Regions from separate parts of the Megasphaera sp. UBA4382 genome, predicted to be linked through region 1. Evidence: riboswitches for the same ligand, from Rfam matches in the RefSeq annotation. Region 1 holds a riboswitch; each other region holds the start of a gene.
What was found. Region 1 has a riboswitch for S-adenosylmethionine ahead of B4H10_RS07215 (MetQ/NlpA family ABC transporter substrate-binding protein). Riboswitches for the same ligand answer to the same signal wherever they lie in the genome.
Positions count from the first base shown of each region.

Region 1 (3,407 bases):
CAGATGGTCTATGTCTTCTGCCAGTGTTTTAGAATTGGGATGGCCTTCGGGATAGCATGCGCCGATGATATTGAATTCATCACCTGTCTGTTGACGGATGAAGGCGATGAGGTCACTGGCATGGGGAAATACGCATTTCGGTTCGATGCCGGGCGTTTTATCTCCGCGCAGGGCCAGAATATTTTCGATACGGTGTTCCCGTAATTTCTGCAATGTATCCAGTACTTCATCTTTGTCCAGGTTGATGCAGGGCAGATGGGCTGCCGTTTCGCAGTTCAGGCTTTTGATTTTGGAAGCGACTTCTACGGTGAGATTTCCTCCTTTGCCGCCGGCACCGCAGGTGACGCTGATAAAATCCGGATGGAGACCGCTCAGTTTTTCCAGTGTCGGATAGACCGTTTCAACGGGAATTTCTTTTTTGGGCGGAAAGACTTCAAAGGAAAAAACAGTTTTCTTAGAAAATAAATCACAAGTTTTCATCTACATACCCCTCGTCATGAAATAGTGTTATCAGAAGCTGGGAATAATAGCTCCGTTATATTTTTCTTCAATAAATTTCTTTACTTCCGGTGATTGCAGTGCTTTTGCCAGTTTCTGGATTTCCGGACGATTTTCATCACCGCGGCGTACGACCAGAACGTTGGCATAAGGCGAATCCTTGGATTCGGTGAATAAGGCATCCTGTAGCGGATTGAGTCCGGCTTCGAGAGCGTAATTGGTGTTGATAAGTGCGATATCTACATCATCCAGGGAACGGGGAATCTGGGCGGCATCGAGTTCGATGAACTGGAGGTTTTTGTCATTTTTTTCAACATCCTGCACGGTAGATGCGATACTGCCTCCGTTCTTCAGGCTGATCAGGCCGGCTGTCTGGAGTACGAGAAGTGCACGGCCACCGTTTGTAGGATCATTGGGGATGGCGACTTTGGCATTTTGTCCAAGCTGGGCCAGTTCCTTGATTTTATGGGAATAAATGCCCATAGGTTCAACGTGGACCTTGCACAAGGCAACCAGGTCCGTACCGTGTTCGTTGTTGAATTTTTCCATATACGGTTCATGCTGATAGAAATTGGCGTCTAGTTCTTTATCCTGCAAGGCCAGATTCGGTTTGACATAATCTGTGAATTCGATAATGTTCAGGTCTACTCCTTCGGCGATGAGCATGGGCTTGATTTCTTTCAGGATTTCCCCATGTGGTACCGGTGATGCACCGACAGTAATTTTGACATTCTGAGATACTTCCCGGCCACCGGCCGGTTTCTGTCCTCCGCAGCCGGTCATGAGAACAGCTGCAGCTCCTATAGCGATGGCAGCAGCGGTTATCCAGACTTTCCATTGTTTCATACTATCCCTCCTGTAATCTAAAGCCTCCAGAGGGCATAAAAAAGACTCTTTCCCGAAAGAGAAAGAGTACAGTGATTTTCTTTATCTCCCGGAATTTCTTCCGCAGGAATTGGCACCGTATTATCGGTTGCCGGGTTTCATAGGGCCCGTCCCTCCGCCACTCTGGATAAATGTATATACCGTCATAAGACAGTACGTAATGAAATTGTTGAAGTTATTTTACCATGATTGCAGAATTTGTCAAGGAAGAAAAAAGATTGGCTGATTTCTCTTGACTTTAAGAAAAAAAGCCGTATAATTACAAGTAATCTACATAGTATTGTCGATGAACGAAACGAGTACGTGTACAGCGACAGCTACAGCGAGCCGATGGCAGTGAGAGTTCGGCGCCGGTCCGTACAGGGAATGGATTCGGGAGATGCGGCCTGAACGGTGACCAAGTAGGGTTCGACGGTGTAGTTCCACCGCTATCAAAGAAACGTGTATCGCTCTTTTTGAGGGCCGTACATAGTGAGATGGGCTTTATAAGCCAATGTGGGTGGTACCGCGGAAGAATCAGACCTTTCGTCCCTTTAGAGGGATGAAAGGTTTTTTTATTGTTTAAGAGAGGATGAACAGGAATGCTGGAAATGAGAGATGTGACGTTCCACTACACAGACGGTACACCTGTATTGGAACATATGAACCTGACGATTGGTACCGGTGAATTTATCGGCCTGGGCGGCCGCAACGGCTGTGGGAAGACGACGGTAACCCGCTTGCTCATGGGTCTTGAAAAACCCGTATCGGGAGATATTTTCCTCGATGGGAAAAGAATCAACGATGAAGAAGCGGCAGCCCGCAGTCCCTATATCGGATATGTATTCCAGCGGCCAGAACGGCAGATGTTCCGACCGACTGTGCGGCAGGAAGTAGCTTATGGACCGGAACAGCTGGGCCGCAGCCGTGAAGAGGTTGCATCGGCTGTTACAGCAGCGCTGCAGGCTACAGGGCTGGAACATCTGGCAGAAGCTTATCCACCCAATCTTAACCGGGGAGAAAAACAACGCGTTGCCATTGCGTCGGCCATTGCCATGCACACACAGTACCTTATCCTCGATGAACCGACGAGTGGCCAGGACAGTGCCGATAAAAAATCGCTCATGGCACTTTTATCCCGGCTTCATCGGGATGGACTTACCATTCTTATCATCAGCCACGATATGGATATATTTGCCGAATACTGTCAGCGGGTCATCGTTATCGGACATCATACGAAAGCCTTTGACGGGACACCACAGGATTTGTTTACGAAAAGAGAAGACTTGTATGAATTAGGATTGAACCGGCCTGATGCCGTGACGTTGTCTCAGGCTGTAGCGGGACTTCCATATTGCAAGTCCGTTGATGAATTTACGGCAGCCATGCTGCAGCGTCTGGGAGGGAAATAAGATGAAACATTTTGTACCAGTAACAAAATTATTAGGCACTGTTGCTTTTTCGTTCTGGGCTCTCGTGCTGCACACGCCAGGCCCTCTGGCAGCCCTGGTCGTCATCGAACTAGTCCTTTTGGGCTTTACCGGCAATATAGCTCGCAACTTTAAGGCTGCCATGAGCCTGGCTGTCTTTGCTGTTTTCCTGGCAGTGGTACAACTTCTGGGAGGCGGTTCTCTCGAATCGGCTTACGTTACGGGACTTCGGATGCTGGCGATGACCATCGTATTTATCATCCTTCTCACGACAACGCGGCTGCAGGATTTGACAGCGGCGCTGGTCAAACAAATCCATATTCCATATGAATATGCGTTCATGTTTACAGCAGCACTGCGGTTTGTCCCCGATTTCATTGCCGAAAGCAAAACGGTTCAGGAGGCACAGGCCTGCCGGGGGCTTTCAACAAAAGGTAATGTCTTTAAGAAATGCATTCATTACATGGGTGTCATTCAGCCGTTGATGCTTAAATCCCTGGGGCGTTCAGAAACGATGGCGCTGAGCTTGGAATTACGGGGGTTTGGCAATAATGAACATAGCTTTATGGCAAATGTACGGCCAGCCGGCTGTGACTATGCCGTTATGGCTTTATT
Region 1 covers NZ_DGRS01000061.1:21,484-24,890, reverse strand. The annotation lists gene metF (methylenetetrahydrofolate reductase [NAD(P)H]) at 1-480, opposite strand, end outside; gene B4H10_RS07215 (MetQ/NlpA family ABC transporter substrate-binding protein) at 511-1,344, opposite strand; SAM riboswitch class I at 1,423-1,517, opposite strand; gene B4H10_RS07210 (energy-coupling factor ABC transporter ATP-binding protein) at 1,965-2,774, shown strand; gene B4H10_RS07205 (energy-coupling factor transporter transmembrane component T) at 2,776-3,407, shown strand, end outside.

Region 2 (3,407 bases), on a different contig from region 1:
TATGCAAGGGAATCCTCCTTTCGTCATTAATCGAAGAGTGCCAGAATGCTGGCTTTCGGCTGGGCACCGACAGAACTCTTGTAGAGCTGGCCGTTCTTGAAGACCAGGAGAGTCGGGATGCTCATGACATTGAACTGCTGGGCCAGTTCCGGCTGTTCATCTACATTGACTTTGCCTACTTTGTATTCCGGATGTTCGTTAGCTATTTCTTCGACGACGGGGGCTACCATACGGCAGGGACCGCACCAGGTGGCCCAGAAATCAACGAGGACCGGTTTATCGGACTGCAGGACTTCCTGATTGAAATTATCATTGGTAAATGTGTATTCCATATATGATTCACTCCTTTGGTATGCGTATTGTCTGTAAGACACTTCTATTATATCACACATTTGTCAAATTTTACGAGAAAAATAATAAAGAATATCCGATATATTTTAATGAAACATATTAATAATTTTAGAAATTCAATAGTTGTCCCAATAAAAAACGGCCCGCCACCGATGTGACGGACCGCTTTGCCGGCTATTAGAATGCAGGCAGGATGGTTCCCTGATATTTGTCGTTAATAAATTTCTTGATCGCTTCAGACTGATAAATCTGAACGACTTTTTTGTATGTTTCGTTGTTTTCATCACCCTGGCGGACAGCGAATACGCAGGCGTAGGGCGATTCAATCGATTCGACGAGGATGGAATCTTTTTTCGGATTCAGACCGGCCGGAATGGCGTAGTTGGTATTAACGCAGGCGATGTCTGTATCATCGAGAGAACGCGGCGTCTGGGCGGCATCGAGTTCGACGAATTTCAGATTTTTCGGGTTCTCTGTGATATCAGCAACGGAAGCTTCGATGGAATCGCCGTTCTTCAATTTGATCAGGCCGGCCTGCTGCAGGAGGAGCAGGGCACGGGCGCCGTTGGACGGGTCGTTCGGAATGGTGACTTTGCTGCCCGGAGCAACTTCATCGAGAGATTTATATTTGTGTGAATAAACGGCCATAGGCATGAGAATCGTCTTTCCAACAGACGTGAGCTTCAGGCCCTGCTTTTTGACGATATTGTCAAGGTACGGCTGATGCTGGTAGGAGTTCATGTCGAGGTCTTTTTCGGCCAGTGCTTTATCAGGCTGTACATAATCGTTGAATTCTACGACTTTGATGGTAATCCCCTGTTTGGCAGCTTCTTTCGCTACTTCATCCATGATTTCTGCATGAGGACCAGCTGTTACCCCTACTTTAATTTCTTTTTTTGCCTGGTCGCCTTTGCTGTCATTGCTGGAACCGCAGCCGGCAGCAAATACGCAGATAGCTGCAATTAGGCCGGCGGAAATGATTTTTTTAATAGATGATTTCATGTTTCGTACCCCTCTCCTGAGTGTGTATAAAAAATAAGTCCGTATCAACAAAAAAGCCGTCATGCAGATGACGGCTTTATTAATCTTATGATTCATCTGCCGGAATAATCCGATGGAGTTGGCACCATACCTTATGGCGGTTGCCGCAGTGTCATCGGGCCATTCCCTCGACTGCTCTTGATGAAACGTGTTCAGTTGATGATGCAGATATTAGCATAGTTTTTTTCTCTTGTCAAGTATTAGTTTTTTCTATATCTAAAAATACAGACCGCAAAAATACCGTTTTTTAATGCACCGTATTATTTCTAATTGAAATATATGATAATTTTTATAAAAAATGACATATACTATATGTGAAAAAATAGGATGTATTAAGAAAATTAGATGTTTTTTATCTTTTACCGGATAGACAATATATATGAATACAGTACAATAAAAGTGCGCAATACGTGTTTCGGAATTTGGTAAAGCGAAAGGAGCAGAAAGATGAAACAAATCACAAAACGAATCATTACCTTGGCGATTGCAGCGGCGACACTGGTTTCATTGGCTGGCTGCGGAGGTGGTCAGAAGAGTGCATCTGGCAGTGATGATAAGGTGCTTACGGTGTATACGGCCCGTAGCGAAAGCCTGAACAATCTGGTCATTCCTAATTTTGAAAAAGATACGGGAATCAAAGTCAATGTCGTCGTAGCCGGTACGGGACCGTTATTAAAACGCGTTTCGTCAGAAAAGGGCAATCCACAGGGCGATATCCTCTGGGCAGCAGATCAGACGATGCTGGAATCCCAGAAAGACTTATTCATGGAATATGTGTCGCCGGAAGATAAAAATATGATGGAAGCGTTCCGCAATAAGACGGGATATTTCACACCAGCTTTTGCTGATCCTACCGTCCTTATCGTCAACACGAATCTGGCTGGTGACACGAAAATCGAGACCTTTGATGACCTGCTGAATCCGGCATTAAAGGGTAAGATCGCCTTTGGCGACCCGGCTAATTCCAGTTCGGCATTCCAGTCTCTCATGGCTATGCTCTATGCCAAAGGAAAAAATGGTGATCCTATGAGTCCGGAAGCATGGGAATATGTGGATAAATTCATTCAGAATCTCGATGGCAAGATGCTGAACAGTTCCGGCGCTGTCCACAAAGGCGTTGCCGATGGGGAATATACGGTAGGCCTCACTTGGGAAGACCCGGCAGCTACCTATGTCCGCAACAGCGCTCCCGTCAAAGTCGTATTCCCGAAAGAAGGAGCTATTTTCCCTGGTGAATCGGTGCAGATTATCAAAGGATGCAAACATCCGGAAAACGCTAAAAAATTTGTCGATTACATGATTTCACAGAAGATTCAGGAAATGGCTGGTAAGGAACTGACGGTGCGGCCGCTTCGCAAAAATATCGAGCTGGCTTCGTATATGACGCCTATTGATCAGATTCATCTGTTCCCCAACTATGATGAAGGTTGGGTATCGGATCATAAACAGGATATCGTGTCGATGTGGAACCAGCATCTCGAAAATAACAGATAAATGATTGTATTTGCATCAGTTTGCGGCAGGAAACTCAGTATCAGTGCAGCGGGTCCTGCCGCATTTTTTATAGGGAGGAAGAGAAAATGAGCGTATCCATTGATATTGATCACGTGGTAAAACGCTATGGGGACAATACGGTAGTAAAGGGATTGTCTCTTCATGTTAAGCCAGGGGAGTTTTTTACTCTGCTGGGACCATCGGGCTGTGGCAAGACGACGCTACTGCGTATGATTATCGGGTTCAACTCTATTGAAGAAGGGGAAATCCGGCTGAATGGGAAGCGTATCAATGATGTGCCTGTAGAGAAACGGAATATGGGCATGGTGTTTCAGAACTATGCCATATTTCCCCATATGACGGTACGGGACAATGTGGCTTTCGGACTGCAGATGCGGGGGGCCGGGAAAGGCGATATAGAAAAACGGGTAGACGACATACTGAAAATTGTGAAAATTGACCATTTAAAGGACCGTATGCCTGCGGCTCTTTCTGGCGGCCAGCAGCAGCGGGTTGCCCTG
Region 2 covers NZ_DGRS01000047.1:13,143-16,549, forward strand. The annotation lists gene B4H10_RS05420 (TIGR03905 family TSCPD domain-containing protein) at 1-7, opposite strand, end outside; gene trxA (thioredoxin) at 27-392, opposite strand; gene B4H10_RS05430 (MetQ/NlpA family ABC transporter substrate-binding protein) at 529-1,353, opposite strand; SAM riboswitch class I at 1,443-1,540, opposite strand; gene B4H10_RS05435 (ABC transporter substrate-binding protein) at 1,840-2,886, shown strand; gene B4H10_RS05440 (ABC transporter ATP-binding protein) at 2,973-3,407, shown strand, end outside.
Region 2: it holds a riboswitch for S-adenosylmethionine, as region 1 does, so the genes downstream of both, B4H10_RS05430 (MetQ/NlpA family ABC transporter substrate-binding protein) here and B4H10_RS07215 (MetQ/NlpA family ABC transporter substrate-binding protein) in region 1, are expected to answer to the same signal.

Region 3 (3,407 bases), on a different contig from region 1:
TTTCCAGATTCCATATACCCATCTTCTGCTTGATATAGCCTTCTTCCAGGGTGACACTGCCTTTGTTATCCCGGTCGTAGCTGACACGGGGTCGGATGGACAACGCGAGGTTCTGATCAATATTCCCGGAAATTTCCGCTGAAAGGATGCCGTTTCCATCGCGGCCATAGGTATACCCATTCTGCTGGTGGGAAAAGGGCTGCCAGCCTGCACTCATCCCCTGTCCATAGCGATATGTTTGTTCGTTGCCGTGCAAAACGCCGGCCTGAAGGGATACGTCACGGAGTCGTACCGGGTCCTGAAGCTTATTTCCATCGAGTACCGCTAGTTCAGGTGCGACGTATTGGGCCATGGCTTCTGTTTCATCGGCCAGATAGGACGGCATGGGACGCTTCTTTGCCGTTTCCTGTGCTTCTCTTACCCAGCGGGCCAGCTGCAGACGGCTATACGGTCGGGCCCCATTGGGCATGGTTTTCAAATACCCCATGGCACTCAGCTTATCAATATAGGAATAGTAGACGCTGTCTACCGGTACATTGACGGTGACGGATGGAGCTGCCTGTACTCCCGATGTCACCGTCAGGAACAGGCAGGCCGTGCTCATCAGCCATGCGGGATATTTTATGTTCAATGTCATCGCCTCGGTCTCTTCCTGGATATACAAATTTACCCCCCGATGACATATGTCGATTACATAAGCATCGGGAGGGCGCAATAGTAACAAAATATTAAAATTTAACATTTTTTTAAAAATTTCTGAAGCTAACTCTTATCATACAAAAAATCGGCACATAATACAAGTTATCTGACATGAAAAAATCTTATGCAAAGTTAAGGTAACATCCTTATATTAGAACACATTGCGATATCTATGTAAATACGGGATTGAAAGGCAAAAAAAAAAACAAGGGCTGTGGTACCCTTTTTCTGCGATACCACAGCCCCTGTATGATTCAGCTTAGTATTCCGGTTCAATCAGGCCATATTTACCATGTTTCCGTTTGTATACGACGTTGATGGCTTCCGTTTCCGAATTGAGGAAAACGAAGAAATCGTGGCCAACGAGATTCATCTGCAGGATAGCTTCTTCTACGTCCATAGGACGGGCTGCAAATTTCTTGACCCGGGCAATTTCAAAGTTTTCTTCCGGTGCAGCCGGTCCTTCGACGAGTCCTTCATGGAAGGAGCCGCCTTTCATACGGCGTGCCAGCTTCGTTTTATATTTGTGGATCTGGCGTACCATTTTGTCGTAAACCAGATCGATGGCGGCGTACATATCGTCATTGGCTTCGACGCCACGAAGAACGACACCATCTACTTTCAAGGTGATTTCAGCAATTTTACGATCTTTTTCGACGGAAAGAAGAGCCTGGACATTGACTTCATTTTCAAAGTACTTCGTTACTTTCTTTTCATGTTTCAGTACATAGTCCTTTAATGCCGGTGTAATTTCTAAATTCTTGCCTCTTACGATTGTTGCCATACAAATCCCTTCCTTTCGTGAGAAACTTCGTTCCGGACCATCCATGCTTAAAATCCGGATATCCTGCTCCTCATATATTAAGTATTCGATATAAAAAGGTAAATTCCTGCTTGACGATGAAATATTTTTTTCGAACGGCATTCAATTTTTTACACAAATAACATTGACAAGGATTCCTATTAGTGTTAGTATACAACTCAGCAATTACATAACCTATTCATCCAGAGCAGCCGAGGGAATGGCCCTATGACGCTGCGGCAACCCCCCATAGCGGGAAGGTGCCAAGTCCAACGGATTTCTATCCGGCAGATGAAATGATTGTATACGTACCGTCAGCATCTGTTGACGGCTTTTTTATGCTATCAGCACCTCCAGGTGTATCCATTAAGGAGTTGATCTTGTGATTACCTTTGAAAACATTACCAAGACCTACGGCGGCAAAACGCACGTCCAGGCCCTGAAAGGCATCTCACTGACTATCCATGACGGCGAAATTTTCGGCATCATCGGGAAAAGTGGTGCCGGCAAATCGACGCTCGTCCGCTGCATCAATATGCTGGAAAAACCGACGACGGGCAAAGTCATCATCGACGATAAGGAACTGACGGCCATGTCCGACAGCCAGCTGCGGGCCGAACGCAAAAACATCGGCATGATTTTTCAGCATTTCAATCTGCTGTCGTCCCGTACCGTTTTTGACAATATCGCTTTTCCGCTGGAACTGGCTGGCGCTTCCAAAGAAGTCATCCGCAGCAAGGTCGATTCCCTGCTCGAACTGGTCGGCCTGACAGACCGTCAGTTCAATTATCCGTCCCAGCTTTCGGGTGGCCAGAAACAGCGTGTCGGCATCGCCCGCGCCCTGGCCAGCGATCCGAAAATCCTGTTGTGCGATGAAGCGACATCGGCACTGGATCCGCAGACGACAAAATCCATCCTGGAACTGCTAAAAGACATCAACAAACGCCTGGGCATCACCATCGTCATCATTACCCACGAAATGGCCGTCATCAAGGAAATCTGCGACCGCGTGGCTGTCATCGAAGGCGGGGTCATCAAAGAACAGGGCCGGGTCATCGACGTCTTTACCAATCCCCAGTCAGAAACGATGAAAGAATTTGTCAAATCAGTCATCAATATGGAACTGCCCGAAGGCATCAAAAAACTGGGCGTCACCAATCAGCCATCGCCGGACCGGGATATGCTCGTCCGCTTCCGTTTCAAGGGAGCCGCTACCAACGAACCACTGGTAGTCAATGTCGCCCGCAAGTTCAATCTCGATGTCAGTGTCCTCTACGGCAACATCGACTATATCCAGGATGTACCGTTCGGCTATCTGATTGTCGTCATCATGGGCGATATGAAAGCCCAGACCGAAGCGTATTCGTATATTAAGACGCAACCTATTGAAAGCGAGGTTTTAGGATATGTCCCCAGAACTCATTAAATTAATGATACAGGGTATCGAAGAAACACTGTTCATGGTGTCCATTTCTACTCTCATTGCTGCTATCATCGGTATTCCTCTCGGCATCACCCTGGTTACGACCAGCAAAGGCCACATTCTGGAAAACAGGGTAATCAATCAGATTCTCGGAACTATCGTCAATATCATCCGTTCCATCCCGTTCATCATCCTCATGGTCGCCATCATCCCGCTGACCCGCCTCATTGCCGGTACGTCTATCGGCACGACGGCAGCCTGTGTACCACTGACTATCGTTGCTATTCCCTTCCTCAGCCGGCTCGTAGAAACGAGCATCCGCGATGTCGACTTCGGTCTCGTCGAAGCGGCAGAATCCATGGGTGCTTCTCCGCTGCAGATTATCCGCAAAGTCCTGCTTCCGGAAGCACTGCCTACGATCATCAATAATATTACCGTCCTCATCGTCAACCTCATCGGGGCTTCAGCTATGGCCGGTGCCAT
Region 3 covers NZ_DGRS01000083.1:9,897-13,303, forward strand. The annotation lists gene B4H10_RS10460 (capsule assembly Wzi family protein) at 1-637, opposite strand, end outside; gene hpf (ribosome hibernation-promoting factor, HPF/YfiA family) at 959-1,483, opposite strand; SAM riboswitch class I at 1,698-1,799, shown strand; gene B4H10_RS10470 (methionine ABC transporter ATP-binding protein) at 1,884-2,927, shown strand; gene B4H10_RS10475 (methionine ABC transporter permease) at 2,908-3,407, shown strand, end outside.
Region 3: it holds a riboswitch for S-adenosylmethionine, as region 1 does, so the genes downstream of both, B4H10_RS10470 (methionine ABC transporter ATP-binding protein) here and B4H10_RS07215 (MetQ/NlpA family ABC transporter substrate-binding protein) in region 1, are expected to answer to the same signal.